DNA from 4 places in the Paenibacillus sp. FSL R7-0048 genome. Region 1 is predicted to be linked to each of the others. Evidence: riboswitches for the same ligand, from Rfam matches in the RefSeq annotation. Region 1 holds a riboswitch; each other region holds the start of a gene.
What was found. Region 1 has a riboswitch for cyclic di-AMP ahead of NSQ91_RS26710 (TrkH family potassium uptake protein). Riboswitches for the same ligand answer to the same signal wherever they lie in the genome.
Positions count from the first base shown of each region.

Region 2: it holds a riboswitch for cyclic di-AMP, as region 1 does, so the genes downstream of both, NSQ91_RS02750 (hypothetical protein) here and NSQ91_RS26710 (TrkH family potassium uptake protein) in region 1, are expected to answer to the same signal.
Region 3: it holds a riboswitch for cyclic di-AMP, as region 1 does, so the genes downstream of both, NSQ91_RS00190 (3D domain-containing protein) here and NSQ91_RS26710 (TrkH family potassium uptake protein) in region 1, are expected to answer to the same signal.
Region 4: it holds a riboswitch for cyclic di-AMP, as region 1 does, so the genes downstream of both, NSQ91_RS17380 (APC family permease) here and NSQ91_RS26710 (TrkH family potassium uptake protein) in region 1, are expected to answer to the same signal.

Region 1 is NZ_JBBORF010000001.1:6,033,689-6,041,519, reverse strand. Features, by position in the region: gene trxA (thioredoxin) at 109-426, shown strand; gene uvrC (excinuclease ABC subunit UvrC) at 548-2,500, shown strand; gene NSQ91_RS26715 (CPBP family intramembrane glutamic endopeptidase) at 2,589-4,265, opposite strand; cyclic di-AMP (ydaO/yuaA leader) riboswitch at 4,588-4,765, shown strand; gene NSQ91_RS26710 (TrkH family potassium uptake protein) at 4,828-6,186, shown strand; gene NSQ91_RS26705 (potassium channel family protein) at 6,200-6,871, shown strand; gene NSQ91_RS26700 (LysR family transcriptional regulator) at 7,395-7,831, opposite strand, start outside.
Region 2 is NZ_JBBORF010000001.1:620,213-628,043, forward strand. Features, by position in the region: gene NSQ91_RS02725 (ABC transporter permease) at 1-895, shown strand, start outside; gene NSQ91_RS02730 (hypothetical protein) at 927-1,118, shown strand; gene NSQ91_RS02735 (hypothetical protein) at 1,699-2,151, opposite strand; gene NSQ91_RS02740 (hypothetical protein) at 2,192-2,713, opposite strand; gene NSQ91_RS02745 (hypothetical protein) at 2,728-3,282, opposite strand; cyclic di-AMP (ydaO/yuaA leader) riboswitch at 3,351-3,515, opposite strand; cyclic di-AMP (ydaO/yuaA leader) riboswitch at 3,935-4,124, shown strand; gene NSQ91_RS02750 (hypothetical protein) at 4,375-4,791, shown strand; gene kdpF (K(+)-transporting ATPase subunit F) at 4,918-4,995, shown strand; gene kdpA (potassium-transporting ATPase subunit KdpA) at 5,008-6,684, shown strand; gene kdpB (potassium-transporting ATPase subunit KdpB) at 6,701-7,831, shown strand, end outside.
Region 3 is NZ_JBBORF010000001.1:39,378-47,208, reverse strand. Features, by position in the region: gene NSQ91_RS00215 (small, acid-soluble spore protein, alpha/beta type) at 1-88, opposite strand, end outside; gene veg (biofilm formation stimulator Veg) at 232-507, opposite strand; gene yabG (sporulation peptidase YabG) at 784-1,686, opposite strand; gene rsmA (16S rRNA (adenine(1518)-N(6)/adenine(1519)-N(6))-dimethyltransferase RsmA) at 1,851-2,735, opposite strand; gene rnmV (ribonuclease M5) at 2,732-3,283, opposite strand; gene NSQ91_RS00190 (3D domain-containing protein) at 3,460-4,626, opposite strand; cyclic di-AMP (ydaO/yuaA leader) riboswitch at 4,912-5,141, opposite strand; gene NSQ91_RS00185 (TatD family hydrolase) at 5,340-6,110, opposite strand; gene NSQ91_RS00180 (HD domain-containing protein) at 6,162-7,445, opposite strand; gene NSQ91_RS00175 (AbrB/MazE/SpoVT family DNA-binding domain-containing protein) at 7,741-7,831, shown strand, end outside.
Region 4 is NZ_JBBORF010000001.1:3,893,888-3,901,718, reverse strand. Features, by position in the region: gene NSQ91_RS17390 (DsbA family protein) at 98-850, shown strand; gene NSQ91_RS17385 (disulfide oxidoreductase) at 847-1,311, shown strand; cyclic di-AMP (ydaO/yuaA leader) riboswitch at 1,506-1,665, shown strand; gene NSQ91_RS17380 (APC family permease) at 1,790-3,607, shown strand; gene NSQ91_RS17375 (iron-hydroxamate ABC transporter substrate-binding protein) at 3,811-4,818, shown strand; gene NSQ91_RS17370 (FecCD family ABC transporter permease) at 5,039-6,094, shown strand; gene NSQ91_RS17365 (FecCD family ABC transporter permease) at 6,094-7,128, shown strand; gene NSQ91_RS17360 (ABC transporter ATP-binding protein) at 7,184-7,831, shown strand, end outside.

The DNA.
Region 1 (7,831 bases):
ATTACATGAAACAATTTATTAACTCATATTTCGGAGCAGCTTCCATGAACTAAGCTTTGGCTTAAGATGTGCGTAATGCTTCGCAAAACTTAAAGGAGGAACAATATCATGGCTATCGTGAACGTGTCTGACCAATCCTTCAGTAACGAAGTGGAAGGTCAAGGTACTGTAGTAGTAGACTTCTGGGCTCCTTGGTGTGGTCCTTGTAAAATGCTCGCTCCAATCTTGGATGAATTGTCCACAGAGCTCGGAGACGACGTGAAAATTGCAAAATTGAATGTGGATGAGAATCCGGAAACGGCTTCCCGTTTTGGTGTTATGAGTATCCCAACTCTGATCTTCTTCAAAGATGGTCAACCGGTAGATAAAGTTGTGGGACTGAACTCCAAAGAATCCCTGAAAAATATCGTAGCAAAACATCAATAATTGATAGATGCTACTGTTCGGGCCTCGGCCCTGCCACTCAGCGCCTTCGGTTCATTCCGGAGGCGTTTTGTGTGCTGAATGCCAACTAATCATGGGTCCAATTTAGCTGGAGGGGATCATTTTGGACAATATCCGCAATAAACTGGCACTACTACCCGATCTGCCTGGCTGCTATCTGATGAAGAATCAGGAAGGCACTATTATTTATGTGGGCAAAGCGAAGGTACTTAAGAATCGGGTACGCTCTTATTTTACAGGCAGTCATAATGGTAAAACGCAGCGGCTTGTCGCTAATATTGCTGATTTCGAATACATCGTTACGTCCAGTAACATGGAAGCGCTCATTCTAGAGTGTAATCTGATTAAGAAACATATGCCGCGTTATAATGTGCTTTTGAAAGACGACAAGACGTTTCCTTATATAAAAATAACGAATGAAACTCACCCGCGCCTTGAGGTTACACGCCGGGTGATTAAAGATAAAGCAAAATATTTTGGCCCTTATCCTAATGCTTATGCTGCTCAGCAGACTAAAAAGCTCCTAGATCGTATGTACCCGCTTCGTAAATGCGGCGTGATGCCAAAGGAGGTCTGTCTTTACTATCACATGGGCCAGTGTTTGGCACCGTGTGAGAAGGAGGTTCAGAAATCCGAGTATGAGCAGATTACGCAGGACATCGCTGCTTTTCTAGGCGGAGGTCATGAGGCGGTCAAAAAGGATTTACAGCAAAAAATGCAGGAAGCTGCTGAGGAATTATATTTTGAGCGGGCGAAGGAACTGCGGGATCAGATTATCCATATCGATGCATTAATGGAGAAGCAGAAGATCAACACTACAGATACTAAGGACCGGGACGTATTTGGTTATGCTGTAGACAAGGGATGGATGTGTGTACAGATTCTGTACATGAGACAAGGGAAGATGATTCAGCGCCATTCCTCCGTGTTCCCGTTCTATGGTGAAGCCTACAGTGACTTTATGTCTTATGTGACGCAGTATTATAGTGATAATCCCGCTTTGCCGCAGGAGATCCTGCTGCCGGATGTGCTCGATGAGGAGTCTCTGGCTAATAAAGAGACTAAACCCGAGATCGCCATAGCTGCTCCAGCAGAAGCGGATTTACAACAGGGTGAAGATACTCCTGAATCGGCTGAAGAGGCTGAGGTACGTGCGACGGCGGCGGAGGAAGCTGCGGCAGCTGGGATCGTGGATGCCGCTGGCGGCGCCTCCATTCTGCAGGAGTGGCTGGGCATTAAGGTGCTTGTGCCACAACGCGGTCTTAAGAAGCAGATGGTTGGCATGGCTTGCCAAAATGCAAGAGTGGCTATCGACGAGAAATTCCGGCTGATTGAACGGGATGAAGAGCGTACCTCTGGAGCAGCGATCAGCTTAGGCGAGAGCTTGGGGCTTGAACGCTTGAGCCGTATTGAGGCGTTCGATAACTCGAACATTCAGGGGACTAATCCGGTCTCAGCGATGGTTGTCTTCATTGATGGTAAGCCTGCACGAAAAGAGTACCGTAAATATAAGGTTCGTACGGTGGTGGGTGCGGATGATTATGGAACGATGCGCGAGGTCATTCGGCGGCGATATGAGCGGGTATTGAAGGAGAATCTTCCGATACCGGATCTTATCGTGGTCGATGGAGGGAAAGGGCAAATCTCCTCTGCTATTGATATTCTGGAGAATGAGCTGGGATTATTCATTCCGGTCTGCGGCCTTGTTAAGGATGATAAGCATAAGACGGCTCAGCTTTTGGTTGGAGATCCGCCAGAGCCTGTCGCGCTAGCCCGGGACAGTCAGGAATTTTACCTTTTGCAGCGGATTCAGGATGAGGTCCATAGGTTCGCGATCACCTTCCACCGTGAACAGCGCGGGAAGTCCATGGTTACCTCCAAGCTGGACTCTATACCTGGTATAGGTGAGAAGCGCCGTAAAGCGCTGCTAAAGCATTTCGGATCGCTTAAGAAAATTAAAGAAGCCTCCGTGGATGATTTCCGTACACTTTCTATTGGAGAAAAGCTGGCAAAACAAATTCTTGATGCGCTCAAGGATGAAGAGCCAACCTCATAGCAATGGTGACAAAAGAAAAAGGGTATCAAAGCAGCGACTAAAGCGGCTTTGATGCCCTTTTTTAATTTCATTACGTCTTCACATTAGTTTAAATCAAAGAAGAAGGCTCCACCGGCTTAGGCTTCTGTGGTGGATTAAATCGATAGACGATGTAAGCGACTATGAACGGCATAATAATCGCGAAGATACCCGCGCCTACATTTACGCTCTCCTTCATAAAGATCAGCGTAGCGCCCATCAGGATGCTGTCAAACACGACGTGGCTGAACATGACAGCAATAAACCCGTAACGAAGGAAAATATAGCTGAACAGCAGCCCGATTACAGTCAGCTCAATGGGACGGGAGCTGATGGGATAGATCGGATATAACGTATGGCCAAACGCCCAAACCAGTGTGGTGATCAAGCAAGCGATAAAAGTGTTCCGGAACACCTTTTTCAGCATAGGAATTCCGAAAAAGCGATAAATGGCTTCCTCAGATAAACCAGCGAGCCATGCGACGATAGGCAGAAGCCAAGCATATCTCATGTTATAGGGAGATTGGGTGGCGTCTGTAGTAGACCAATTGTGCAAGGTAAACGATAATATGATGAACATAACCGTCTGCACCCCTAGCAGAACGAAAGCCCAGATGTATCCAGCCCGGATACTGTCCAACACATATTGTCCATAGCCGGGCTCTTTGGCGCGGGGCCAAGGGTTCATGCCTTCCTCTTTTCGCCATAGGCCATTGCCGCCCACTAAAGAGAAGTAGAGCAAGGAGGACATCAGCAGGCTGTACAAAGCATAAATGATAAACATAATGACAGAGGTAATCTGTGCTTCTAGCCCTTCGCCCGTTGATTCAGGAAGCATATTATAGGTGCTGATCATCATGATTACAAAATAGGCTGAGCTTAGGAATACTCCACGTTTAAAGGAAGTATGCTCTCTTCTAAGAATACTGTAGACGAGTGCCAGAATTCCTAAAATCAGTGTGGGTATACCGTAACCGAATAATGTTAGCTTTTCCGCTAAAGAGGTCTGTCCTTGTACGTAGGAGGTATGCCAAGCTGGTGCAGTGAATCCGGCATTAAAGCTGGATACCTGCTCTCCACTGAAATCAAAATAATAGTGCAATAAGGATTCGCCGACCTGAACAGTACTATCCGTATACACTAGCCCATGGCTTCCTGTATTCGATTCAATTTGTAGCTTGGCAGGATTTACTTCCCATTCCTGAAGCCAAGGACGAGCAAGATTCTCCTTCTGCGCTAGAGTGAGGTCAGCTCCCTTGTCCTCTTTTGCACCAACGGAAGCGATGCCTGGCCCCTCTTCGGAGGTAACTTTTGCAGCCTTTGAGAAAGCGACAATCTTACCGTTATACATATTGAGGTCAACGATGATTTGCGGCTCTTGCTCCGCTGAAGGAGTAAGCGTTGCCCGAAAGACATCAAAAGGATATTTTTGATCCAATTTTTTCTTGGTGTAGTCCTCCACAAGCTTCTCGCGAGACATATAACCATAAAAGGAAGAGTCCGTCTGGTAAAGTACATTCCATTGATCGTTTGGTGCTTCGGTGTAGTTGAGCTTTTGTTCTGCAAATAATATGGCTTGGTCACGGGCTTCTGCCTTGCTAATGACGGTGGTATCTTCACCTGTAGGGCTACTAAGCAGTGAAGGGGAAATCTGAAACATAATAAATAGAATAAGACCGATAATGCCCGAGATGATGAGCCTCTTGGAGAGGGCACGTTGCTGTAAGGGCTGGCCGACGGGATTCATGTAACGCCTCCTTGTTATGTACTGTGACAATGTTATGTTCCATTATAGTATTAGTGCCTGGTTGGTTACAAAAAACATTATATGTTCTTTTTATGGGTAATAGAGATAGTATAGAATAGTCATGTGAATTTATACCATGAATTTTATCGTGTTCATTTCTGCACGAATGATGAGAATCGGTGTAATTGCAGGGAAAACACGGAAAAGTGATGAGAAAAGGCACTCCTTTTGATGCAGTCTCTTTAAACCGCATTTTTTCATGTGAATGAGCATTAATTGTGTCTTTGTGAATTCACTAAATAACGTATATAATTTGTATGCAATTGTATAGTAGCCGAATTTCTGGTGAAAACGGGGGAACCATAAGAAGTGATGAAAAGTGGAGTGTACACGATAAATGGCACTTTCATCAGGGGTGAATTTCGTTCTGGGAACGAATAGGGCAGCCTGCACAGTCCGAATCCGACAGCTAACCTCGTAGGCTAATTTACTGCAGGAACCAAGTCAGCATTGGTTTTCCAGTGCTTTTTTTGTTGGAATTTTTGATAAGAAGGTGAGCAAAGTGGCTTCACAGTTTCGCAGGATTTCTGAATTTAAGTTTCTGAAGCTCTCGCCGCCGCAGATACTGGTGCTTGGTTTTGCATCGATCATTCTGATAGGGGCCTTGCTGCTTATGCTGCCCATCTCAAGCACAAGCGGGAATTCCGTGGAATTTATTGATGCATTATTTACTTCAACGTCGGCAACCTGTGTTACAGGGCTTGTTGTGCTGGATACCGGAACTTCGTTCACCATTTTTGGGAAAACCGTAATTATGATTCTGATCCAGATCGGCGGCTTAGGTTTTATGACCATGGCCACTCTATTTTCACTGGTGTTAAAGCGTAAAATATCTTTGCGGGACAGGCTAATCCTACAGGAAGCCATGAATCAAGGCTCTATGGAAGGAATTGTGCGACTGATCCGGAGAGTCCTCATATATTCTCTTGTCATAGAAGGCTGTGCCGCTGTGCTGCTGTCTATTCGCTGGGCTTTTGATATGCCGTTGGGAAAAGCGATTTATTATGGCATATTTCATGCGGTGTCTATGTTTAATAATGCGGGGTTCGATATTTTTGGGGATTTTCGCAGTTTAACTGATTATGTATATGATCCGCTTGTGAATATTATTGTGATGTTTCTGATTGTCTCCGGCGGGATTGGTTTTATTGTAATGTCAGATCTGGTGGAGTTTCGGGTAACCCGCAGGCTGTCTCTACATAGTAAAGTTGTCCTGTCCACCAGTACAGGGCTGATTCTGATCGGAGCTTTGGTTATTTTTATATTTGAGTTTACTAACACTCGTACCCTGGGTTCACTGAATTTCGGCGGTAAAATATTATCGGCCTTCTTTCAATCCGTGTCTCCCCGTACGGCTGGCGCGAACACAGTAGATATTGCTGGACTTCGGCAGGCTACACAATTTTTTATAGTGATTCTTATGTTTATTGGTGCTTCTCCGGGCTCAACGGGCGGGGGGATTAAGACAACAACCTTTACGATGATGATTGGTGCTGTAATTGCTATGCTGCGTGGACGGGAAGATGTTGTGTTGTTCCGTTATCGGCTGGCTCAAGAGCGCATCTACAAGGCATTAACGATCACGCTGCTGGCTTTGTTGTTAATCGCCTCTGTGTCGATGATACTCTCCACAACTGAAGACAGTAATTTCTTGGCAATCTTGTTTGAGACGACCTCCGCCTTTGCTACGGTAGGACTGACTATGGGGCTAACTCCGGAACTGTCAGCGATCGGTAAGATTCTACTCTGTCTGACGATGTTTGCAGGTCGGCTAGGTCCACTAACCTTAGCGTATGCACTCGGTCCCAAACAGGGTAAACCACTGTATAAGTATCCGGAAGGTAAAATAATTATTGGATAGGAGTTAATTAGAAATGAAAGCACAGCAATTTGTAGTAATCGGCTTAGGTCGCTTCGGTTCAAGCCTGGCGCTTGAGCTGATGGAAATGGGCTACGAGGTGCTCGGCATTGACCACCATGAAGAACGCGTGGAGGAAATGAGCGATCAGCTGACGCATACGGTAGTAGCAGATGCTACAGATGAGGGAATTATGCGCTCGCTTGGTGTACGGAACTTTGATTGTGGGATTGTTGCGATTGGTGACAATATGGAGAGAAGCATTCTGGCGGCCATTTTGTTGAAGGAGATTGGAGTCAAGCAAGTGGTGGCTAAGGCAATCTCTATCCTTCATGGCCGCGCACTGTCGCGGCTGGGGGTTGATCGGGTTATTTTTCCGGAGCGGGATATGGGGATTCGTGTGGCACATCAGCTGGTGACGCCCAATTTGCTGGATTATATTGAACTGTCCAAGGATTATAAAATTGTCGAGCTGACCGTACCGTCCTGCATGAACGGCAGAAGCTTGTCTGATTTAAATACAAGAGCTAAATATGGCTGCAGTATTGTTGCCCTAAATAGGGAAAGTGGAATAATCGTCGCTCCAACTGCCCATGATTATTTAAGTGAAGGCGATGTTATGGTACTCATTGGTCCTAATGAAAGTATTGACCGTTTTGAGAGTGAAGTTGTGAACCAAGAATCATAGGAAAAGAAGCTGACTCAAAAGTAGTGAATTCTACTTGGGGGCAGCTTCTTTTTTATGGAGTAAAGAGTAGGAAAAGTAATGGATTTCACTATGCCATATGGCTATAGACCACGCGTAGTGTTCTAATATATTGGTTTGTGCGGTGGACGAGTTGTTAGGTGTGATATTCGTACGGCTGTAGTAGATGATTTGTGGTATCTGTGACGGTGGAATATGGGCGATATGCGTTCTTTGTTTGTACGATGTACAGAGTGGGTGTGAACTAATTAGGGAAAACCTCCCTAAAAATAGCCGCTATTCGCTCTAAATGAACGACATCAGGGAATTCCTCCCTAATAAACAGTGGGATTCCTTTATTAGTTACTGAATCAGCCGAAAATTAGGGAAGTTTTCCCTAATTTTAAGTCTGCTGAACAAAAATCTCTAAATTTCAGGGAGAAATTCCCTAATTACGCTATAAGTACTTCACTTATTACCTCATTTGGAGATCACTAGGTGCGCCCTTGATTCATTTGGTCCGGCTTTACTGCTCACGTTCTGTCAGAAACATCTCTTCGGTAACTTGCACCAGACTGCGAGCCGCCGTGCTCATGCTTCCATCGTCACGGTAGATCAGGCAGGTGGTCCGTTGAGTCTGCTCCAGCTCCTTGATATGTAAGGACACCAGCCCGCCGCCGTTCAGCAGTTCTGGACGCAGATAAGACTTTGGCAGCAACGCAGCCGCTTTGACAGTCGGAAGCAGCCGTACGATGGCTTCGAAGGAGTCAATCTCCATGCGCACATCGGGATCAATCCCGCAGCGCTGGAATAGATCGTCCGTCAGACGCCGGTACCAGGTCCCCTTTGAGAAGAGAATCATAGGCAGCCGGGATAGATTATCCATGGTTAGCTTGGAAGATAAATTTAAAGGATGCTGCTCTGAGACGACCAGTCGCAGTTGATCCTCAAACAGAGAAATGC
Region 2 (7,831 bases), 5.4 Mb from region 1:
GGAACTAAACGGAGATGTGCAAGTTTATCTCCAAAATGCACTTCAGCAAGCAAACACACAATTCATCGTTGGCGACAAGCTGACCTCTGAACAGATTGCTGCAATGTCAACGCCTGTGCAGATTACTACACAACAGCTTAACGCAGGCGGTGGCAGTGAAAGCTCTCAGGAGGACACTCCAGCCATTAACTACATTATCGTATATGCCATGCTTATGTTGTTCTTTATGTCCATTATGATGACAGGCAACATGATTGCCGCAGAGATAACTTCTGAGAAAAGCTCGCGGATTATGGAGATTCTGATTACAAGTGCCTCACCTTTAGCGCAAATGTTCGGTAAAGTTATCGGTGTTTTCCTAGTAGGAATATTGCAAATTGGGATCTTTGTCGCAGCGATCGTCGTCAATTTGACGCTCCCGCATAATGCGACTGTATTGGCTGATTTTGATCTCGATTTAGGCCAGCTCAATATTAACTTGCTGCTCTATGGATTTGTCTTGTACGTATTAGGTTACTTCCTCTATGCCTTGATGTATGCGGCTGTAGGTTCGATTGTCAGCCGTACGGAGGATCTCGGTCAGGCGGTAATGCCAATCATGATGTTAGGCTTCGTAGCGTTCTATGTTCCACTGTTCAGTATCTCCAATGCAGATACTCTAGTGGTTAAGATAGCGAGTTATGTGCCTTTCACCTCACCATTGACGATGCTGCTCCGAATTGGTGTCGGCGAGGTGGCGATCTGGCAAGTCATTGTATCGCTGCTGATCCTGCTTGTGACTACCTTCATCTTCGGATGGCTGGCAGCCAAGATCTATCGTACCGGCGTACTGATGTACGGCAAACGCCCAAGTATTAAAGAAATCAGAAAAGCAATGAAAGCTTACAAGATCTAAGAAGACCTCATATAACTTTTAAGGAGTGCTAATGATGTCTACAAGCGAACAATATACCATTATGCTTTTAATGAGTTCGGTATCGCTGGCTACGGTTAGTAGAATGCTTCCGGATGGCTCCACTTTTATGGATTTCGTTCAAGGCGTATTGACTGGTGTTGCTATAGTGGGGATGTTGGCAGGATTGTGGATGTACGGTAAGGCGCGTAAGAGTAAAGTGTAATAGTAGGAACTGAATTTTCGGGGGTATCCTAACAACCATTTATGGTTGTTGGGATATCCCCGTTTTTGAGTTGGCAATCTCTTTGTATACGAGCTGATATAGCTAACGGACCCAGCAGCACTTAAATGCAACAATCATCGAGATTTAGCAAGATATCGGACACTATAGTCGCTATTGGCATGAAAAATGGTGAATTAGTAGCTCTTTTAACCAAATAGTTGCACTGGAGTCCGATACTATGCTCAAAAGGCGATAAACGTGTAAGTAACGTCATCTGGGTCCGTAAGCCTTGGTGGAAGATGATTAGGGCTTGCTTTAAGACGATCCGAGACGCTCATCGCTCGAGATTTTTACTTTCGGACTCAGAAGGCGTTATTTGGCGATTTCAAGGTCTTTTGAAGGGGGTGCGGACTCCAGTGATGCTATTGAGTGGAAGTAGGCGTATATTTGGTGCTCTATAAACAATTAGTGACTCTGGAGTCCGAACGCCGGCCATATTTGTGGAAAAGCTTCAATTAAAGGCTCCTGAGTCCGTTAGATGCTTCATGCGCTTAAAGATTGTCTGAATTCTAGTCAGTGACTAAATTATAGAAAGATTTGCGCTCGTTAGTATATCCGTTTGGGTGGTCATCTGCTCCCGTACAGCTCTAAGCTGTGTTTTCAGTGCGGGAACACTTTTTTGCAGAATAATGCTTATTTGAGAAAGAGGCAGCTTTAGACCGTACCACATGACCTTCACAAGCTGTTCCTCCCAAGGTAATGCCTTAGCCGATAGAAGGGAGCGCCGGGCAAAAGAATCAGCACACTGGTGAATACAAGTGCGGTAAGCGTGGATAGAGAATAACTGAGGATCGAAATCATCCTGACGATATATTTTATGAAGCTCTGTGAAGGTGCGGATAGTAATCTTGTCTGCCTCATTAGATTGTTCTAACAACATGGAACTAAGTACGTAGACTTCATTAGTATACTTTTGGACATACTCTGCAAATTTAGTACTGTAGGTGGACTCGGGAGGTAAGGGGTCAGGCATGGTGAACACGATCCTTTCAGAATGAGAGATTTGCTTGAATCTATAATATAGAAAAGTAAGAGATGGATTTATTGATAAGATCGGCGGTGTCTGGTTCCGGGCAACTGTGTTTCTGCTGGGAGGCAGTGGATAAAGCTTTTGAAGGCTTGTAGTAGAGCCGTTCACTTCTGGAATTGCTCCCCCCTGCTGCAACACTGTACAGACGCCCTTGCTGAATATGCCCTGCCAAGGATTTACCCTGGAGCTTGGCCTTTAAATCCTGCAAAGCACCCTGAACTAGCTCAAGCTTAACCTGCTCCCAATCTGAACCTTCGCGGCGGACCTTATCCAGCGCTTCCTCAAGACGGCAATGACAGATAGCCCGTAAAAAAGAACTCCATTTAATGAGATCGAAATTTTTGGTGTTGGCAGAAATCAGACAAGCCCCCCAACTGCAGCCTCCCTTACAGGTGAGCTTCAGAATACCATAACGGCAGCCTTCAGCCCCTTCCATTCCATAGTGAATAGGCTCGGGTTCATCCAATACAAATACTTCAATGCGGGATAGTCTGCGCTGGTCCATAGTAGGGTTCCTCCTTAGATTTCCAAAAGCTTTAAGTCAACATGATGAGTGACACTAGCCTTTTCTACACAAGCGAGCATCTCCATTTTATTCTCACAGACTGCGGTATGCTCTAGCCATAGTCGGAACTTCTCTTTTCGTATAACAGATAGATGTAAGGGAAAGGTGCTGCGGGATCTCAAGACATACCAACCGGCGCTTACATCTTTCCAAGGCTCCTTGAAGGCTGTAAACCACGGGAGCTTTTGGTGTGATGACCAATCCTGCTGCTGCTGTTGTTCTCGAATTTTTTTATATATCTCATATACAATCTTAGAGTCTAAACAGTCTTTACAAGAAGAAGGTGTGCTGAACTGGCGAAGGGCTTGGATCTGGTTCTGGCCAAATGCATAGCCTACAATGTACCTGTGATTATGTTCTTCGAACCACAAGGCCCCGAAACAAACGTAATTTAGACTTATCGGCTCAAGCAGCCCTTGATGTATCCCTAAATAATAGTGCTTCAAAACATTCACCCCATCCAGCGTGCTATCACCTAATAAGCTCAGGTAACGCAAAAACCGCAGCAAGAGGAGGACCTCTGCTGCGGTTTTGGATTACAGGCAGATATACCTGGGCCAAAGCGTGGCGGATCAAGGGTCTCTCTCTTTACGCTTACGAGGTTAGCTGTCGGATTCGGACGGTGAGAGTCGCCCTACCTATTGAGACTTATGCAGTCTCCTTTGGATTCACCCCAAGTAGGCCAGGTGGCCTGATGGTTCCCCCGTTCCCTGCGAATGCAGGAACTCAGCGTTGATTGTTTTTTATGAATTAGATTCAACCCGAATCATACTCTTTTCAAGATTTTCTGTAAAAAACGGAAAATGTTCTTTTAGAGCAATTTTAACCATATCCTGCCGACTACGACTGAAAAACGAGGTAAATAGGTATTTATGGCGTGTTATCGCGCCTCTTTCTCGCTCAGCCTCAGCTTCTTGCGTTTCTACCTATAATGGGAATTTGCAGTATTTTCGCTCTAAAAAGGTGAATAAAATCACATGGGTTATAGATAGCGATTAAACGCTCCAAACTCGAGTAAACAAGAGATATAGAGAGATTAGATATCAAGTAAGCGCTATCTAATGGGAAAATAGTTTTTAATTTGCATTATTTTGGCATCATTCAGGTTTTACAAGTCTTCGTGCATAAGAGTATGATTACTCCTGTTTCAACGACAATCGAATATTTGATCCGCTTAATTTCCGGTAAGGAAAGCGGGGGAACCAACAATCGGCAGCCGATGTGAGAGTCGGAAGCCGATTATGGGGTGAATCCTGTAGAGGGTGCGAGTGAGCTCGCATCTATACAGGTAGGGCGACTCTCACCGCCCGAATCCGACAGCTAACCTCGTAAGCGTATGGAGAGAGGATGAGTGCAATGTGACCGCTAGCGAGCCACAGAGGAGATCCTTTGTGGCTTTTTGCTGTGCTCTTAGAAGCAAAGCATTTATGGAGGCCTCCCCTAAGAGGTCGCTAAATTCATCATTAGCGGTATTTGTAAGGCAGCGTCTAATGACGTGACACAACCGAGCTTTAGGTTGTGCCCGAAAATGACGATAGGTCAACATCCTTTCGGAGATTTTCGTTGCCTCCTTGTTGTAAATGAGCAGGAGGAGAAAAAAGATGACGGATCAGAATGAATATGTGCTTGTATGTGCGCCTACAAAGGCGGGAGAACATTTCATTAAACTTCTGAAGTTCAGGGGTATTAAGATGGCGGGATTAACCAACAATGTGGCTGAGAAAGCTTTACTTGAGGAGCTCGGGATTGAGCATGTTATTCTAGTGGATACCCGCCATCAGAGCACTTGGTTTCGCCCATCGTTCCCGGTAGGCAGGGTATATCTGTTTGAGAGCAGCTTTCCGCTTTGCTGCCGCTATATTCAGATGTGCCGTACCTGGACGACACAGCCGATTTTTGTGATTACAAGTTCAATAAATCCTAGATTGGTCTATAAAAGACTTGGTGCGAGCTATGTAATCTATTCCCATAGTGGTGATGCTGATTTTCTAATCGATAGATCACCTCATCAAGGATAATGGAAGGAGTGCGGAAGATATGATGGATCTGTATATGGTGGCTTCGTTAGCTGTAATTTACGGGTTATTTTATGGCTTTATGCGCTGGTGCGCAGGTGTAGTTGAGGATACGGGGAGGGATAAGCTGTGATTCTAGTAATCGCTGTTACCCTACTGTTGTTTATATATCTGGTTTACGCGTTGATTCATCCTGAGAAATTTTAAGGAGGGGCATTCATGGGCATTTTGCAAATAGTCGTCGTAATTGTAATTCTCATCTTGCTGGTCAAGCCGATGGGAACGTATTTATATCATGTATTTTCTAACGAACCGAATCGTACGGATCGCTGGTTTGCAGGCACAGAGAAAGGTATTTATAAGCTGATCGGCCTGAAAAAACGGGACGGAATGTCCTGGAAGAAGTATGCACTCAGCTTTGTTCTAACTAATATCGTACTGGTTGCTTTCAGTTATATTTTTCTAAGATTACAGCGGGGATTGCCGCTGAACCCGAATGGAATTGCCGATATGGAACAGACGCTTTCATTCAATACGGTGATCAGCTTTATGACCAATACGAACCTGCAGCATTATAGCGGGGAGACGGGACTATCGTATTTTTCACAAATGGCAGTCATCACGATGATGATGTTCACGTCTGCAGCGAGCGGATTTTCTGTTGCGGTTGCTTTTGTCAGAGGGATTACAGGACAGAAATCAGTCGGGAACTTTTTCGAGGACTTCGTAAAAGCACATATTCGTGTATTCATTCCATTAGCTCTGTTAGTTTCATTGGTGCTGGTAGGATTGCATGTGCCACAAACGCTCAAGCCATCGCTTGAGGTCACTACACTTGAAGGGCAGACGCAACAAATCGCTATCGGTCCAGTCGCTTCTTTGGAATCAATTAAACACTTAGGTACGAATGGTGGCGGCTTCTTCGGAGCCAATTCAGCACATCCTTTTGAGAACCCTAATCCACTTACGAACGTTCTGGAGATTCTCTCTATGTGGATGCTGCCAGCCTCTTTGCCATATATGTACGGATTGTTCGCTAAGAACAAACGTCAGGGCTGGGTGATTTTCACAGCAATGATGACCTTGTTCGTACTACTGCTGGGATTGAATTATTATGCGGAAACCAAAGGCAATCCAGCTATCAATACGCTGGGGATCGAGTCTTCGCAAGGCAGCATGGAAGGTAAAGAGGTACGTTTTGGTATCCCGCAATCTTCGTTGTTCACTTCGGTAACAACGGCAGCTACGACAGGTAGTGTTAACAATATGCATGATACGCTGACACCGCTGGGTGGCATTACCCCTCTGGCCCTAATGATGCTCAACAACGTCTTCGGGGGAAAAGGTGTCGGACTAATCAATATGCTGATGTATGCCATCATGGGTGTCTTCTTATGTGGACTAATGGTTGGCAGAACACCAGAGTTTCTCGGGCGAAAGATAGAAGCCAAGGAGATGAAGCTAATTGCGATTGCTATCCTTGTGCATCCGTTCATTATCCTTGTACCAACAGCAGGTGCGTTCTTAACGGACTTGGGCAACGGTTCCATCACGAATCCCGGATTCCATGGACTTAGCCAAGTGTTATATGAATATGTCTCTTCTGCCGCGAACAATGGTTCAGGATTTGAAGGGCTTGCGGACAACACCACCTTTTGGAATGTTACAACCGGGATCGTAATGCTGCTTGGCCGTTATGTCTCTATAATCGCGATGCTGGCAGTTGCAGGCTCACTGATCCAGAAGAAGCCAGTTCCTGAGACGATTGGCACATTCCGCACAGACAATGGTCTGTTCACCGGAATTCTGATTGGTACCGTAGTAATTATCGGGGCTCTGACGTTTCTGCCAGTCATTGTGCTCGGCCCGATTGCAGAATATTTGACCTTACGGTAGGAAGAGGGAGAACAAGATGAGTACTGTAAAAAGAAAAAAGCTGCTGACGGGACCCATACTCCTAAGCGCTGTAAAGGATAGCTTTATTAAGCTTAACCCGGTGACGTTAATTAAAAATCCGGTCATGTTCGTAGTCGAAATCGGTACGATTATTGTATTGCTTATGGTACTGGCCCCCGGATATTTTAATGCAGAGAAATCGGTAGGCTTCAATATCACAGTGTTGTTCATTCTGCTATTCACAGTGCTGTTTGCCAACTTCGCTGAAGCGCTGGCTGAAGGCCGCGGGAAAGCCCAGGCGGATTCACTCAAGAAAACGAAACAGGATATCACAGCTAACAAACTCGTTGGAGGGTCTGTGAAGACCGTTTCTTCTTCCGAGCTTCGTAAAGGAGATATTGTCATCGTCAGTCAGGGAGAACTTATCCCTGGCGATGGTGAAGTAATTGAAGGGCTGGCCTCCGTAGATGAATCTGCAATTACAGGTGAATCTGCACCTGTTATTAAGGAAGCCGGCGGAGATTTTGGCTCAGTCACAGGCGGCACCCGGGTAGTCAGTGATGAGATTAAAGTCAAAATTACCAGTGATCCCGGTGAGTCATTCCTGGATCGGATGATCTCCCTCGTTGAAGGGGCGAAACGCCAAAAGACACCCAATGAAATTGCACTAAATACACTTTTGATCAGTCTGACGTTGATTTTCCTGATTGTAGTAGTGACCTTGCGGCCTATTGCGACTTATCTGGGCGTTGATCTAGATATTCCTGTTATGATCGCCTTGCTGGTCTGTCTGATCCCGACCACAATCGGGGGACTGCTCTCCGCTATCGGGATAGCAGGGATGGACCGCGTCACACAGTTTAATGTCCTTGCTATGTCAGGGAAGGCCGTTGAAGCTGCCGGCGACATTAATACAATGATTCTAGATAAGACCGGTACGATTACTTTCGGAAACCGGATGGCGAGTGATTTTGTGCCTGTTGGAGATGAAACGGAAGCTGAGCTTACGGCTTGGGCAGCTATTAGTTCGCTAAAGGATGAGACTCCGGAAGGACGTTCGGTTATTGAGCTGGCTAAGAAGCTGGAGCGCAGCTATGACAGCAAACTTGCTGAAGGCGGAGAGTTCGTAGAGTTTAAGGCTGAGACC
Region 3 (7,831 bases), 6.0 Mb from region 1:
CACGTTCCACGGTTTCATAAAAACCCAGCTCCTTGGCTAACTCTGTCTTCAGTTCCTCCGACATCATGCCTCGTTTTCTGCGGCTCATTACGGAATTCCTCCCTTATGAAAATAAATGATTAACCCGTTGCCCAATTAGTATGCTTGCTTAGCACACGGATCATGCACCAAATATTTGTCCCAAAAAACGCAAACAAAAAACAGCCTCCAAGGGAGACTGTTCGTGAAACATTAAGCTTTAATATACATAATCCGCATCTGCCCATCGTCTTCACAAACTGTGATTTCCACAGATTCAGTAAGTATATCGGCATAGCTATAGGAGACTCGCTTAAAAGTTTGCTGCTCCTGATCCAGTTTGACAATAAATACAGAAGGGTACGTTTCTTCCAGGACACCTGTGCGTTCAACGGTTTTACGACGACCTCCGTTTGCACGCAATGTGATCTTATGACCGACGTGAGCTTCAAGACTGCGTTTGATTTCCAACAGCGCGTTATTAGCCATTACCTGACGACCACCTCTTTTCTTGTCCATTATACAACTTTTTCAGGACAATGTCAAAGCAAATAAATAATTAATTATAGTTGATGCATATTTCGTTGTCAACGGAATTTTTTTGCGAGAAATCAGCGCCGGACTAATATCCTTGTTATCTGTAATATAGGCATTACAAAGAAAAAAAGAAAGGGTTAAGCTCAGCGCTCACCCTTTCTTTCGGATATTCTATTCAGCCCATTCAAATTACCTATATTCCTGACACCATAGACCTATCTCTGCCGCTTAAATGGCTGATGGTGTCACTTTTAGCGCCGACAGATTCTGCAGTCGCGGCATTCCGATGCGGAAGCTGCCACGGGTCTCAACACCACCAATACCCTGATTGCCGCTGATGGTATTATTCAGAACATCGCTAAGATTTACAGTATCCCTGATGGAAGTAAAGGATGATTTTGCTGCTACATACACGGGATCCAGAGCATGGATCAAAATTCGACCAGGTGAACTGGCAAAATTAGCTCCAGCTCCAAGTAAGGCCTCGAAATGAGATTGACAAGCACCGGCAACAATAGTCAACGCATCAAAATTCCGCTCATACTCCCTAGCTACCCTAATAGCAGCTATAAAGTTTTGCGAATTTTTATAGCTATTCAGACTATACAGATCGTAAGTATGCTGTTGCTTCAGTACCCCATCATGACCAGTGATCACTACAATATCTGGGCGTACACGGGGCAACAGCCGGTATAACGTATCAGCCATTGCAGATTCATGAACATGATGCCCTTCAGCGGGAATCCGCAGCTGCTCGTATAAGCTAAGGCTCTTATTCAAATATGCCGGATCGCCATCCAGATGCAGTACTTTACCTGGCACTTCAAAATAAGGAGCTTCCTTGGACGGTGGAGCCCATGTCCCCTCTGTTAGGGTTCCCCCGCTCCGCTGACTTTGCTCCTGACGGTCCTTCCGCAGCTGTGTCAGTGATTCCTTCGCTTTGATCTGTGCTTGCTGTCCCCGTTCCGTTATTCGGGTAGGAGGCACTTGAACCAGGTCATCCAGAGGAGAATCCGCCAACAGGCGGAAATCTGTGCCTTTAATGACGGCTCTATCCTGCACAATATTATCTACACGAAATGTTAAATCACCGCCATAAGATTTGCGAACGACCAAGTCTCCTAAATTCATTACAACCACCACCTCTACCCCATCGTATGGGCAAAGGCCTCAGTTGGTTCATAACTCAACATATTTTTAAAATATAAGAATGTATAATGCTCCACCAGAATAACATCCTTATATTTCTACGAGAAACGGTTGTCGTCCTTAAGACAACAACCGTTTCCTATTGCTTATTCAATTCCAGCGGCTAGCAAAACACCGCTTAAGCGGGCGTATTCTTCAAGACTGAGTGTTTCTCCGCGACGGGTCGGTTCAATACCCGCTTCTGCGAGTAAAGCCTCCAGCTGCTCACGTCCTTGTTCAGGGAAGTAACGAGCCTTCAGATTGTTAGCAATCGTCTTGCGGCGCTGTGTGAAAGAAGCGTGAACCACTTCAAAGAAATGCTTCTCACTCTCCACCTTTACCGGAGGATGCTCTCTAACCTTCAGACGGATAACAGCAGACTCCACATTAGGTTGAGGGATGAATACCGTACGTGGCACGATACAGACGAGCTCAGGCTCGCTGTAGTACTGCACGGCAATGCTAAGACTTCCGTATTCCTTTCCACCTGGAGATGCAGCCATACGCTCCGCAACCTCCTTCTGAATCATTACAACGATGTTATCAAGGGGAAGCTTCTCTTCGAGCAGCTTCATCAGAATCGGAGTAGTCACATAATAAGGCAGGTTAGCAACCACACTGACCTTGTTCACAGTGGTGAAATCTTCCTTGAACATTTCCTGCAAGTTCACATTGAGGACATCATCGTTACGAACCTTAACATGGGGATAGGGGGAAAGTACGTCTTTTAATATTGGAATCAGTCTACGGTCAATCTCTACGGCAGTTACAGCACCCGCTGTTAGTGCCAGACGCTCCGTCAGCGCTCCAATTCCCGGCCCGATCTCCAGCGCCCCAGAATCGCTATCTAGTCCAGCAGCGTCTACAATCTTGTCCAAAATATTTTGATCAATCAAAAAATTCTGTCCCAGGCTTTTCTTGAACTTGAATCCATAACGTTGAATAATCTCTTTGGTCCGTTTTGGAGTCGAAATTTCCTCTCTACCACTCATGAAGTAATGCCTCCCTGATCAATTTGGGCGAGAGCCCCGGCAAATTCCTCCCGCGTAATCCCAAACATCGCCAGCCGCTTGTACAGCTGTTTGCCGTTACAATATCCGATTCCAAGCAAATTACCAAGTGCCATACGTCTTTCAGCAGCCCGAGGGTGTACAAGCATTCCAGCGGCCATAAGATCATCAATACCAATCAAAGCAGGTGCTCCTTCAAAAGAGGTATGTACATTACGCAGCGCATGACGAATCGCCTCTGGCGATGCATTCTCTACACCGATATCCCCTTTTCGAGTTGCGTCCTTCTCTGGAATAAAAGCATGCTTGCAGCCCGGCACCTTCGCTGAAACGATTTTACGAATTCGCTCCCCAGCATGGTCCGGGTCCGTAAGAATAATAACCCCTCTACGTTCCATAGCAAGCGCGATCTTAGCAATTACAGTCCGGTTTACAGCAGAGCCGCCTGTCTCAATGGTATCCGCTTCTACAGCACGCTTAATGGCTACGGTATCGCTTTTGCCTTCAACGACGATTAATTCCTTAATCATATTTCTTGACTCCTTCCAAAAAAAGCAAAAAGAAGAGGATTCGCTCCTCTTCTTTTGGTTAAAGAATGTATAAGTGATGAGCGGTTGCTCTGCGATCAACGAAATGATCATCCAGCGTTCCTTAACGGTTATCATCACTATAGCTTATCAAAGGATTTTTTGCAAAAGCTTCAGTTCTAGTTAAGCTCTGGTTTCACAGGTCCAATCACATAAACGGTACGTGATTTACGGCCGAAATTACGAGCATGGCTCAGGGAATCATAATAGACATCCACTTTATTGCCTTTAATGGCACCGCCAGTATCCTCTGCACGGCGGAATCCAAGCCCATCGATATAAACCCACCAGCCAATAGGAATTACATTCGGATCTACTGCAATTGTACGACCTTCCGTTACGCGTGTTCCGGAGGCAGTTTTAGTACCTATCCCTGGCTCTTCTGACGAATAAGCTGTCATGGAGACGTTCTTAATCATCTTCTTGTACTCAAAGTCTACGCCAGCCTTGCTTGTGACGTTCTTAGTCTTAGCGCTAACTTTAGTCGTTTTGGAGGTAGTGCTTGATTTGGAAGTTGTTGTAGCTTTAGCAACTACAGTAGGCTTAGGAAGTGCTTTAGTACCAACGGCAATGATCTTATCTTTTGTTACCGTTTGTACTTCCTTGCCGATCATGCGCATAGAGGCCAGTTCTCCGTCTTGATAGATCTTTTCAATATGCTGAACCATGACGCCTGGTTTGCCTGCCTGTGCCACTCTAACTGTTCCCACAGTAAGGGAGGGATCTGCTGTCTTAATAACACGGAAAGGTAAGTTAGTTGTTCGCTGTACCGTTTGCTTGTTGATACGAACGATCTTAATCTCCATGTCAGCAGAGATGGTGGTGTCTAACGAAGGAAAAATCTTATCATAGCCTTCTAGGTTGATACCCAGTTTGTCAATCGCTTGACCGATAGTGTCTTCGGTCGTATATAACGTTTTTGTTGCTCCGTCCGCAGTAAGGCTAAATTTCTGCGCACGATTGATAACGACACGGTCACCGTCTTTTATTTCATCACTCAGACCTAAAGATAATTCATCATGCGGCTGCAGCGAAATTTGCTCTTTCTCCAACACATCACCAAGAAGTGCTTCTCGCGTTTCAAGTGTCTGTGTTTGCCCGTCTATTACTAAAACTAATTGTTTATTACTTTGACCGTGTACGTACAGCAGAATTAACAGCGCGATTGCGATTGAAATCACACCTGCAAGTAAAAGTACGCGAGTATTTACTTGCTCCCACCGTAATGCGAAAGACCTGCTGGATGACTGCGAATCATGGGATACCTCTGGTTGGAATAAGCCCATTCTCTCCATCCTCCTTACATAGCCTCGTCGTCAATTTGTATATCATGAGGACTGAATTTCTTTGACGAAACTATTTGAGATTGTCACAGGATACGCACGTATTAACTTAGCGTCTCCTGCTCATGGATCGCCTGCTCGGCACAGCTACTCCTACACCTGTTATATAACAGTATGCGGGCAACATTCAGTTTATTCAAAAATAAAGAAGCCTAAAAAGAGTTCTCTTGAGGACTCTTTCGTGGCTTCTCCGATGTCAGAATACGCGGGAATGTTTGTGCACGAGGTTGCCTCTCTTACTTGCGCTTACGGGGTTAGCTGTCGGGTTCGGACGAAAGAGAGACGCCCTATTTCAGGTCACCCGCTCACGGCGGTTGCCCTTAAATTCACCCCAAAGACCACGTGAAGAAATCAAATATTGTTCTGCGGCAATTCCTAGTCGTATTCAAGATACAGGCATGCGGCAGTTCAATATTGGTTCCCCCGTTCTCCATACGGAGACTCAGCGAGACGATCCATGAATCAATGGCTGTCACAATAACAACAGCTCACATCACTGAAAAGATGATATCCTGTTTTGATGCATGTTGTAAAGGACGATTCAACCACGTTTACGCAAATATATGGTTAAAATATTGTAATAATCAGCCGTTTTTATATTAAAAAAGTTTAATATATCGGCCATTCTCTATTTTTCACCCGTTTTACTCCTGTTTTCAGACAATCCCAAATCGTTCCAGTGCGTTCGCATACGTAATTTTAGCCAATTCTTCCCATGTTAACCCTTTAATTTCAGCCGCAGCCTCTGCTACTAACTTCACATGAGCACTCTCATTTCGCTTGCCTCGGAAGGGGTGTGGAGTCAAATATGGAGCGTCTGTTTCGATCAATAATCTGTCCAATGGCGTCTGTGCAAGCACCTCTTTAGGCACTCTGGCATTTTTGAACGTGATCGGTCCTCCAAATGACAAATGAAATCCTAGATCTAGACACATTTTTGCGGTTTCCCAGCTGCCTGAGAAAGAATGCATTACGCCACCAATTTCATTTGCTTTTTCCTCCCGTAAAATCCGTACGACATCTTCATGGGCATCACGGTCATGTATACAGATTGGCATTTTTAGTTCACGGGCTAGTCCAATTTGTTTGCGGAAGACCTCCTGCTGCACATCCTTGGGAGAGGTATCCCAATAATAATCCAACCCAATCTCTCCGATGGCCACCACTTTCTCATGGCTGCAAAGAGAGGCGATCCAATCGAGGTCCCCCTCTTTCATATCAATCGCATCCTGTGGATGCCAGCCCACCGCTGCATAAATATAATCATAAGATTCAGCCAGCTTCATCGTTGAAGGGATCGTTTCCCGATTAAATCCAATATTGATCATCTTGCTAACTCCGGCCTCTACTGCACGAGCTATAACTTCCTCGCGATCCTCGTCGAATTGAGGCGCATCTAAATGTGTATGTGTGTCGAACAGATACATTTTAAAGCTCACTCCTTGTTGTTTTTATCAATAGTTCCATAAATATTTGTATTATTTTGCAAAAATCTCTGCTACAGAAAAGGGCAACCGTGTAAGGGCTTTTTTCAGCTTATCCTGTGGGAAATATAGGTGATATCTGCCACGATGAATTCCGCTTATTGAGCGCACAATATCCGATACCTCTGAAATTTCCCGCAATTGCTCATTGCGATCAAGCAGTAAAATTTGATTATTGTCGAAGGCTGCTCCTGGACGGAACACATCATAAGGCAAATCTGTCGGATAATCAATCTCTAAGTCATATTCTGGGTTAAGTCCCGCTCCCGCAAAACTGCTGCGGATTTCCGTAATCATATCTGTATCCAAATTCTCGATCTCTACATATTTATACAGTTTACGATGAATAAAACGGGTACACAAGTCGCTTAATAACTCATCTTCTTCAAGTGTCCATTGCATAAAAGCAGTCTGTACCAGTGCCTCATCAAGCATTAAATATTGTTTCACTGTTACTTCTCCTCGAAAGAGATCTTCTAGCGGAGCGATCATAAAGCGAAATTTGTACTCCTCTTGGAACAATTCTTTAGCTCTACGGAAGATTTGACGCAAAATAATTTCAGAGCTGCGCGTCACCGGATGAAAATATACCTGCCAGTACATTTGATAACGCGACATTAAATAATCTTCAATGGCATGCATACCTGATTCTTTTACTACAATCCGCCCATTATAAGGACGAAGCATTCTCAAAATCCGATCAATATCGATGGTTCCATAGTTTACACCTGTATAGTAGGCATCACGCAGCAAATAATCCATACGATCAGCATCCAGCGGACTGGAAACCAAATTGACAACAATTTCATGCTCATATGTCTTAGAGATAACTGAGGCTACTTTACGAGGAAAATCTTCCTCCACATCACGCAATATTTCGGTTATCTCCGTGTCCTCCAAAATAATTCGGCAGGTCCAATCCTCATGGTTCATTTCAAAAGCTTCTTCTATAGAATGTGAAAATGGACCATGCCCTAAATCATGCAGCAAAGCCGCACACAAAGTAAGCAAACTTTCTTCAGGAATCCAATCCTTATACCCGCTGCGCTCAAATTGCGAAATGATTCTGCGTGTAATTTCATATACTCCTAAAGAATGAGAAAAACGACTATGCTCTGCACCATGAAAAGTGAGATATGAGGTACCTAACTGGCGAATCCGGCGTAAACGCTGAAATTCTTTTGTATTAATTAGTCGCCAAATAATCGTATCCTGTACGTGAATATAATTATGAACGGGATCCTTGAAAACTTTTTCTTCCGTGAGCGGCTGCTTCATGAGATCAACTCCTTCTAATAATTTAATATGATTTTAACTAATATCAGTATATAATAAGTAATTATGTCGTACTTTGTCGAAAAGTATCATTTTTGGTCTTGGTAAATCGACAAAATGCTTTCAGGGTAATTCTTAATTTTTATAGGGACATTCAAAGTTCTTATGGAAATTTTCTTATTCAGCCTATGAAAAAAGGTTGACTGATTTGGGAATCGTTGGTATTATAAGTATCATAAAACAGTGAACAATGTCGAATAATGACGTTTTTGGAACATTGAGAGGAGTAACGATTGTTATGATGAAATCAACAGGAATTGTAAGAAAAGTAGACGAACTTGGACGGGTTGTTATTCCTATTGAATTACGCCGTACACTTGGCATTGGCG
Region 4 (7,831 bases), 2.1 Mb from region 1:
ACCATACTGTTTGCCAAAAAGAGATTAATAATTATATAATTTTAAATGTATATGATAAAAACTACATTAGTCCCTAGAGGACAGAAAGGAATTCTCCTTGAGTAAACCTAAAAAAAGTCCAAATGTTCCCCAGTTGAGCAAACAAGAGAAACGACGGGTAGAACAGGAGCAACAGAAGCAGAAAACGAGAATTTTAGTTATTAGTTCAATAGCTGTAGTAGTTATCATTTTTGTTGGATTGTTTATGTTAGCTTCGAAAGATGCAGCAAAGAATGTCTCTACAGGAGAACCGGTAGAATTCAATTACAGTGAGCTACCTAGGATTGGTAATGAGGATGCACCTGTTAAGCTTGTTGAATTTGGTGATTTCAAATGTCCAGCTTGTTCCCAGTTTGCTGGCTCCATGAAACCGAAAATTGTTCAAGATTTTGTCAACGAGGGAAAAGCAGCTCTTTACTTTGTAAATATGGCTTTCGTTGGTCCTGACTCTGAGACAGCTTCACTAGCTGCATTGTCTGTATACCATCAGAATAAGGATGAATTCTGGAAGTTCTATGATGTTGTGTATGCGCAGCAAGGGGATGAGAGCGTGGAATGGGCCACTGAGGATTTCTTGGTAAGCCTTGCTGAAAAAGAGAAATTAGCGATCGATTACGATCTGTTGCGTAAAGACATCCAAGAGAAAACTTATGCAGATGAGCTGAAGAAAGACATTCAGTTGGCAACTGACGCAGGCGTGACAACTACGCCTTCGCTCTACATTAATGGAGTGAAAACGGCTGAACCTTTCGATATTGAAGCGATTACATCTGAAATTAACACCGCCGCAAAAGCAGTGGAGGCAAAGTGACAAAATTCCTATCTTTTTGCAAGCGTAACTGCCTCTATCTGGCCTGGTTCGTCTCTTTGGTTGCTGTAGCTGGTAGCTTGTATTTAAGTGAAGTCTTGAAGTATGAACCTTGTAAGCTTTGCTGGTTTCAGCGGATTTTTATGTATCCGCAGTTATTTTTGTTGGGAATTGCCACTTTCCGTGGAGATAAGCGCATCATTCCTTATGTGCTTCCATTAAGTTTGATTGGTGGCAGTATCTCAATCTATCATTATGCGGAACAGAAGATTCCAGCATTAAGTAAAGTTCTACCTTGTACAGTTGGTGTTCCTTGTAATAAAGATTACTTGAACTACTTCGGATTTATAACGATTCCTTTGTTAGCTTTAATAGCGTTTGCTCTAATAAGTCTCCTTCTTTGGTATGGACGTAGGGAAGAAGAAGTGATTGAAGTAGATGCTGAGGAGAGCTTAGGATTTTAGTTTTTACTTTGGAAGTTACAAAAAAGCTGAAAAGGTATTAAAATCACGGGCTAGAGGGATAATTGAAGATAATGAAAGAGAGCATCCAATAAGACGCTATATTTGAGCTTATTGGATGTTTTTTCATTCTTTTTTCATTTTTTTCAACGCTTTACTGTAGGCACTTTGTAGACTAATATTAGACCTTGTGAGAAGTTGAATATGCGCTGAATTTTCTTAGGAAAAACGGGGGAACCAAACTTGGCATTCATGCCAATGGGGTGAATCGGAACCGGGTCGAACAGACCTCTACCGTAGGGCTATAACCACAGCCCGAATCCGCCAGCTAACCTCGTAAGCAAGGTGGGAAAATGACCATGCATAAGCATGCGGATCATTTCCGTATGCTTATTTTTGTGTCTGCATTTATGAAATCCACCGATGAAAACAGCGCACGGAAATTCCGTTTCAGCTCCCAAAGAAAGGAACTGTATCCACCATGGTAAGCAAGGTAAAACGACTATTGATCGGACGTCCGATGAAGTCGAATGAACTCGATCATGAAAAGTTATCCAAGGTTAAAGCACTGGCTGTTCTGTCTTCTGATGCGCTCTCGTCTGTAGCCTACGGAACGGAACAAATTCTGATTGTACTAGTGGCTGCCGGGTTTACTGCCATCTGGTATTCCCTGCCAATTGCATTAGCCGTATTGGGCCTGCTGGCCATCCTGATTTTATCCTATCGGCAGACGATTTTTGCTTATCCGCAAGGAGGCGGAGCTTATATCGTAGCCAAGAGTAATCTTGGTATTCCGACAGGGCTGCTCGCTGGGGGTTCATTATTGGTGGATTACATTCTTACCGTAGCGGTTAGTGCCTCGGCAGGGACGGATGCGATCACATCGGCTTTTCCAAGTCTTCATAATCATACTGTTCTCATCGCTGTATCTGTTATCGTTTTATTAACAATCATTAATCTTCGCGGAGTGACTGAATCGGCTTCATTTATCGCAATTCCAGTGTATTTGTTTGTGGTTTCGATTGTTGTTCTGATTATCTCCGGTATCGTTAAATATGCAATGGGTGGCGCGCATGCGAATGTTCCTGAAATAGGCAGCGCCGTATCTAATGTAAGTTTGTTTCTACTATTAAAAGCGTTTAGCTCTGGTTGTTCAGCCCTAACGGGGGTTGAGGCCGTATCTAATGCGATCCCAAACTTTAAGGCACCGGCTGAGAAAAATGCAGCCAAGACGCTAATGATCATGGGACTTATCCTTGGCTTTATGTTTACCGGAATCACTGTGCTGGCATATTGGTATGGGATTGTGCCAGATGAAAAGGCTACGGTTGTCTCTCAGATCGCTGAATCGACCTTTGGCCGTGGCGGATTGTACTTTTTCATTCAAGGGATTACAGCAGTGATTTTGTTCTTGGCAGCTAATACAGCATATTCAGCGTTTCCGCTGCTCGCCTTTATGTTTGCAAAAGATAAATATCTGCCACATGCATTTATGGTCCGTGGTGACCGCCTGGGCTTCTCAAACGGCATTATTTTTCTAGGAGTTATGTCTATCATACTTGTGACTGCATTCCATGGGAATACGGAAGGTTTGATTCCACTATATGCGGTAGGCGTGTTCATTCCTTTTACCTTATCCCAACTGGGGATGATGGTGCATTGGATCAAAACAAGACCCGCTGGATGGGTGAAAAGATTTGTAGTAAATACCATCGGTATGCTGACTACATTGACGATTACGCTTATATTTATCATTACTAAATTCTCGAGCGTATGGATGGCATTCATTTTCTTACCTGCTGTAATGTTCGTGTTCCACCGTATTCATAAGCATTATTTGAATACTGCGGATCAACTGCGTATATGTCCGGCTACTGATAAACCTGTAATTAAAGGAAGTACTGTAGTTGTTCCTGTTGCAGGGGTTACACGTGCTGTATTACATTCCATCAGCTATGCGAAGTCTCTAACAGATAATGTTGTTGCTGTGTATGTAGGCTTTGATGAAGAAGACATTCATAAGATGGAGCAACGGTGGGAGGAATGGAATCCAGGTGTACGCCTGATTGTTCTTCGTTCCAGATATCGTAGTATCATTCGTCCGTTAGTGAAGTTTATCGATACGGTAGAGTGGAAGACCGCTGCGACGGATCACATCACGATTTTGATTCCACAGTTTATTACCAAACATTGGTGGCAAGCCGTGCTTCATAATCAGACCAGCTTTTTAATCCGCTCGTATCTAATGAATCAAAAGGACGTTGTAGTAGCGACTGTCCCGTATCATTTAAATAAATAAGTAGAAGATTAAAGATGAGGTTATATCCGGAACGTTCGGAATATAACCTCTTTTGTATTTTATATGAAGGAAATTGTTGCAAATCCACAGAATTTGAAATTTATATGTTGACACAGAGAATGAGAATCAATATCATTTAAAAGTGAAGCAGAGGTAAAGGTCACCTTTGAATATCAAAGCAGTTACATATAGGAGGGTTTTTAATGTTTTGGCTTAACAGAAAAAGATCAGGAAGCATGAAAGTGACGATGAGCGGACTAATAGTGATGACGCTAATACTTTCCGCTTGTGGTAATAATAATGCTGAAAGCTCATCAAATGCAGGAACAGCGCCTACAACAGCGCCTACAGCAGAATCTACAGAGGCACCTGCTGCACCTAAGACGTTAACAGATGCAATGGGTCATAAAGTAACGATTCCGGCTAATCCACAGCGCGTTCTGGGTTCATATTTGGAAGACTCTTTGGTAACTCTGGGTGTAACTCCAGTAGCTCAATGGTCAGTTACAAACGGCGTTCAGGATTATCTGGCCACTGAATTGAAGGATGTTCCTACAATTAGTTACGACCTTCCGTTAGAGGCTGTAACCAGCTTTGCTCCGGATCTTATTATCATCCCATCGGAGTCTTCTGTTCAGAACGGGATTTACGATCAGTTGAATAAGATTGCACCCACTTATGTAATTGGGGATGAACTAAATCAAGATTGGCGCAAATCGTTGCTTAAGATGGGTGAGATTTTGAACAAAACCCCTGAAGCAGAAAAAGCCATTAAAGATTATGATGTTAAAGCAGCGGCTGCGAAAGAACAGCTTACAGGAGCTATTGGACAAGAGTCCGCGGCTATTTTATGGTTGGTGCAAAAAAACTTCTATATTGTAGACGAAACCCGCAGCAGTGGAGCTGTATTATATACAGACCTTGGCGTAACGCTGCCTAACTTAGTAACAGAGATCCCAGTAGGAACAAGAGCAACTTGGAATCCGATCTCACTAGAGAAGCTTTCTGAGCTGACCGCAGATCATATTTTCCTTGTAAATAGTGATAAGACTGAAGGTTCGGAAATCCTAGATAGTGCAATCTGGAAGGGCATCCCAGCTGTAAAAGCTGGAAATGTGCATGAAATGAGCTCAACAAGCAGCTGGCTTTACAGTGGGGCGAACGCTGGCAGCAAAATCATTGACGATGTGCTAAAAAGTCTTGTGAAATAAAAGTCGTAATTCACCATGAATGAGACTGATCATTTCGGTGGGGAAGGGCGTGCAGATCAAGTATCTCGGGATACAAAGATCTGCACCATTTTTTTATAAACCAATCCCATAGTACGGAAAAATCGTTCCTGCAATTGTACAACATAAATATTTTTGCGATAATGAGAATGATTGTTGTTATCATATAAACCATTGTAACTATTGAATAAGGAGACGACTCATGGTTTCACCCTCAGATTTCGCAAATCGTATTAAAAATGAACCCAAAAAAGCTCTACATACCCGACCGGCAGCTGCCATTGGTATTCTTATTTTTGGACTTGCTGCCATTGCCTTCGGATTGGCACTTTCGGTCTCAGTGGGTGCGGCAGATATCAAGTTAGCTACGGTATGGGAAGCTATATTTCATTTCAATCCAGATTTACAAAAACATCAGGTGATTAGAGAACTGCGATTTCCACGTGCTATTGCTGGCGCCTTAGTCGGTGCTTGCTTCGCAGTAGCAGGGGCTATCATGCAGGGGATGACAAGAAACCCGCTTGCGGATTCAGGGCTGTTAGGTTTGAATGCAGGAGCAGGGGTAGCGCTGGCCATAGTATTTGCTTTTGCACCCTCACTCTCATTCACTTCACTAATGTTGTATTGCTTTATCGGTGCCGCTGTGGCCTCTTTTATCGTATTCGGAATCGGTTCGCTTTCTTTTAATGGCCTGACCCCCTTGCGATTGACATTAGCAGGTTCGGCAGTTAGTGCTTTATTGGTTGCTATTAGTCAGGGAGTAGCTATTCTTTTCAACTTATCTCAGGACATAGCCTTCTGGTTAGCTGGTGGGATGGGTGGAGCTAGCTGGACTCAGATCAAGATTATATTCCCTTGGGTGGCCGTAGCCTTAATTGCAGCGATGATGTTATCACGATCCGTCACATTGCTCAGCTTAGGAAGAGAAGTTGCGGTTGGTCTGGGGCAGCGGACAAGGTTAGTTCAATTGGCATGTATGATTGTTGTGGTTATCTTAGCTGGAAGTGCGGTTTCAACGGTTGGCCCGATTGCTTTTATAGGACTAATTATTCCACATGTTACACGTTATTTCGTTGGAGTGGACTACCGCTGGATTATCCCTTGCTCGGCAGTTCTAGGGAGCTTATTGATTATCTTTGCAGATATTGCCGCAAGAATGATAAATGCACCTTATGAGACACCGCTAGGAGCTTTAATTGCCATCATCGGCGTACCGTTCTTTATTTATTTAGCGAGTAAGCGGAAGGGGGAGCTGTAATGCCCAAATTAACCCTTACTCCAGATGAAAAAGAACGCCGCACACGCGCCTTAACGGTGTTAGTGCTCCTTGCTATACTGATCGTCGTTGTGTTTATAGTCAGTATGAATACAGGGTTTATGCGTCTATCCCCACTAGAGGTATTACATACACTCATGGGTGATGGAACACATCAGCAAAAGCTTATTTTATTTGATTTCAGATTACCCCGCATCGTAATTTCATTGTTAGTTGGAGCGGGCTTTGCAGTATCGGGCTGTATTCTACAAAGTCTCGCACGTAATGCACTCGCAGAACCGGCTACGCTGGGCATAAGTGCTGGTGCAGGTTTTGCGGTAATCATTTTTATCTCGTTTTTTCCGGCTACAACAGCAGCTCCGGTATTTGTCTTGCCTCTCCTAGCGCTTGGTGGGGCTGGCCTGACCGCAGCTTTAATCTATATTCTTGCCTACCGGAAGGCAGATGGTCTGTCTCCTACAAGGCTGATCCTTATCGGGATTGCGGTCGCTGCAGGAATCAATGCTTGCCAGCTTGTATTGGCACTTAGGCTTGATCCTAATAATTATCAATTTGTAGCTACTTGGATCGCCGGGAAAATATGGGGTGGGGATTGGAGATTCGTCCTTGCTTTGCTGCCTTGGATCGCGATTCTGTTACCGTTCGCCTTCTATAAAGCCCGGGTTCTAAATGTATTGAATCTAGGGGACCATACTTCATTAGGTCTAGGAATGCGTGTGGAGAAGGAACGTATTCTCCTTCTGGTAACAGCCGTAGCGCTTGCCGGCTCCTGCGTCGCGGTAAGTGGAGGTATTGGCTTCGTCGGCCTGATAGCACCACACCTGGCTCGCAGGCTGGTGGGACCCCGTCATCAGGTGTTATTACCTGCTAGTGCTTTGACAGGGGCGCTTCTTATGATTACCGCTGATACCATTGGTAGATGGGTATTGCAACCTGCCGAAGTTCCTACTGGCATTGTGGTTGCGATTATTGGCGCACCTTACTTTTTATATTTACTCGCCAAGTCGAAAGCGTAAATTAGTTCATACTTAGGAGCATAGCTCCATAAAACTTTTAAGGGAGTTGTAGATCATGTCAGAACGTTTGAATACAGAAGAATTAAGTATTGGGTATGCTGAGGCTACTATAGTTAAGGGATTGAACTTGTCTATCCCTACGGGGAAAATCACCGCACTAGTGGGCGCTAACGGCTCCGGTAAATCTACAATCCTCAAAACGATGGCCCGGATTATGAAGCCGAAGAGTGGCACCGTAATGCTGGACGGCAAATCGATCCATAACTTTTCAACTAAAGAGGTTGCTCGTCAGCTAGCGATTCTACCGCAGAACCCAACGGCTCCTGACGGTCTGACGGTATCTGAGCTGGTCAGCTATGGTCGTTTCCCTCATCAAAAAGGATTTGGCACGATGACCGCAGAGGATCGCAACATCATCTCCAACGCCATCTCTGTTACGGGCATGGAATCTTTTCATGATCGCCCTATTGACCGTCTCTCTGGTGGACAACGTCAACGCGCTTGGATCGCTATGGCGTTGGCTCAAGAAACAGATATTTTATTCCTTGACGAGCCTACAACGTTCCTAGATATGGCGCATCAGCTCGAAGTTCTTCAACTTTTGCAAAAGCTGAATGAGGAAGAAGGCCGTACCATTATCATGGTCGTGCATGATTTGAATCATGCTACTCGTTATGCGCAGCATATGGTAGCGATTAAGTCC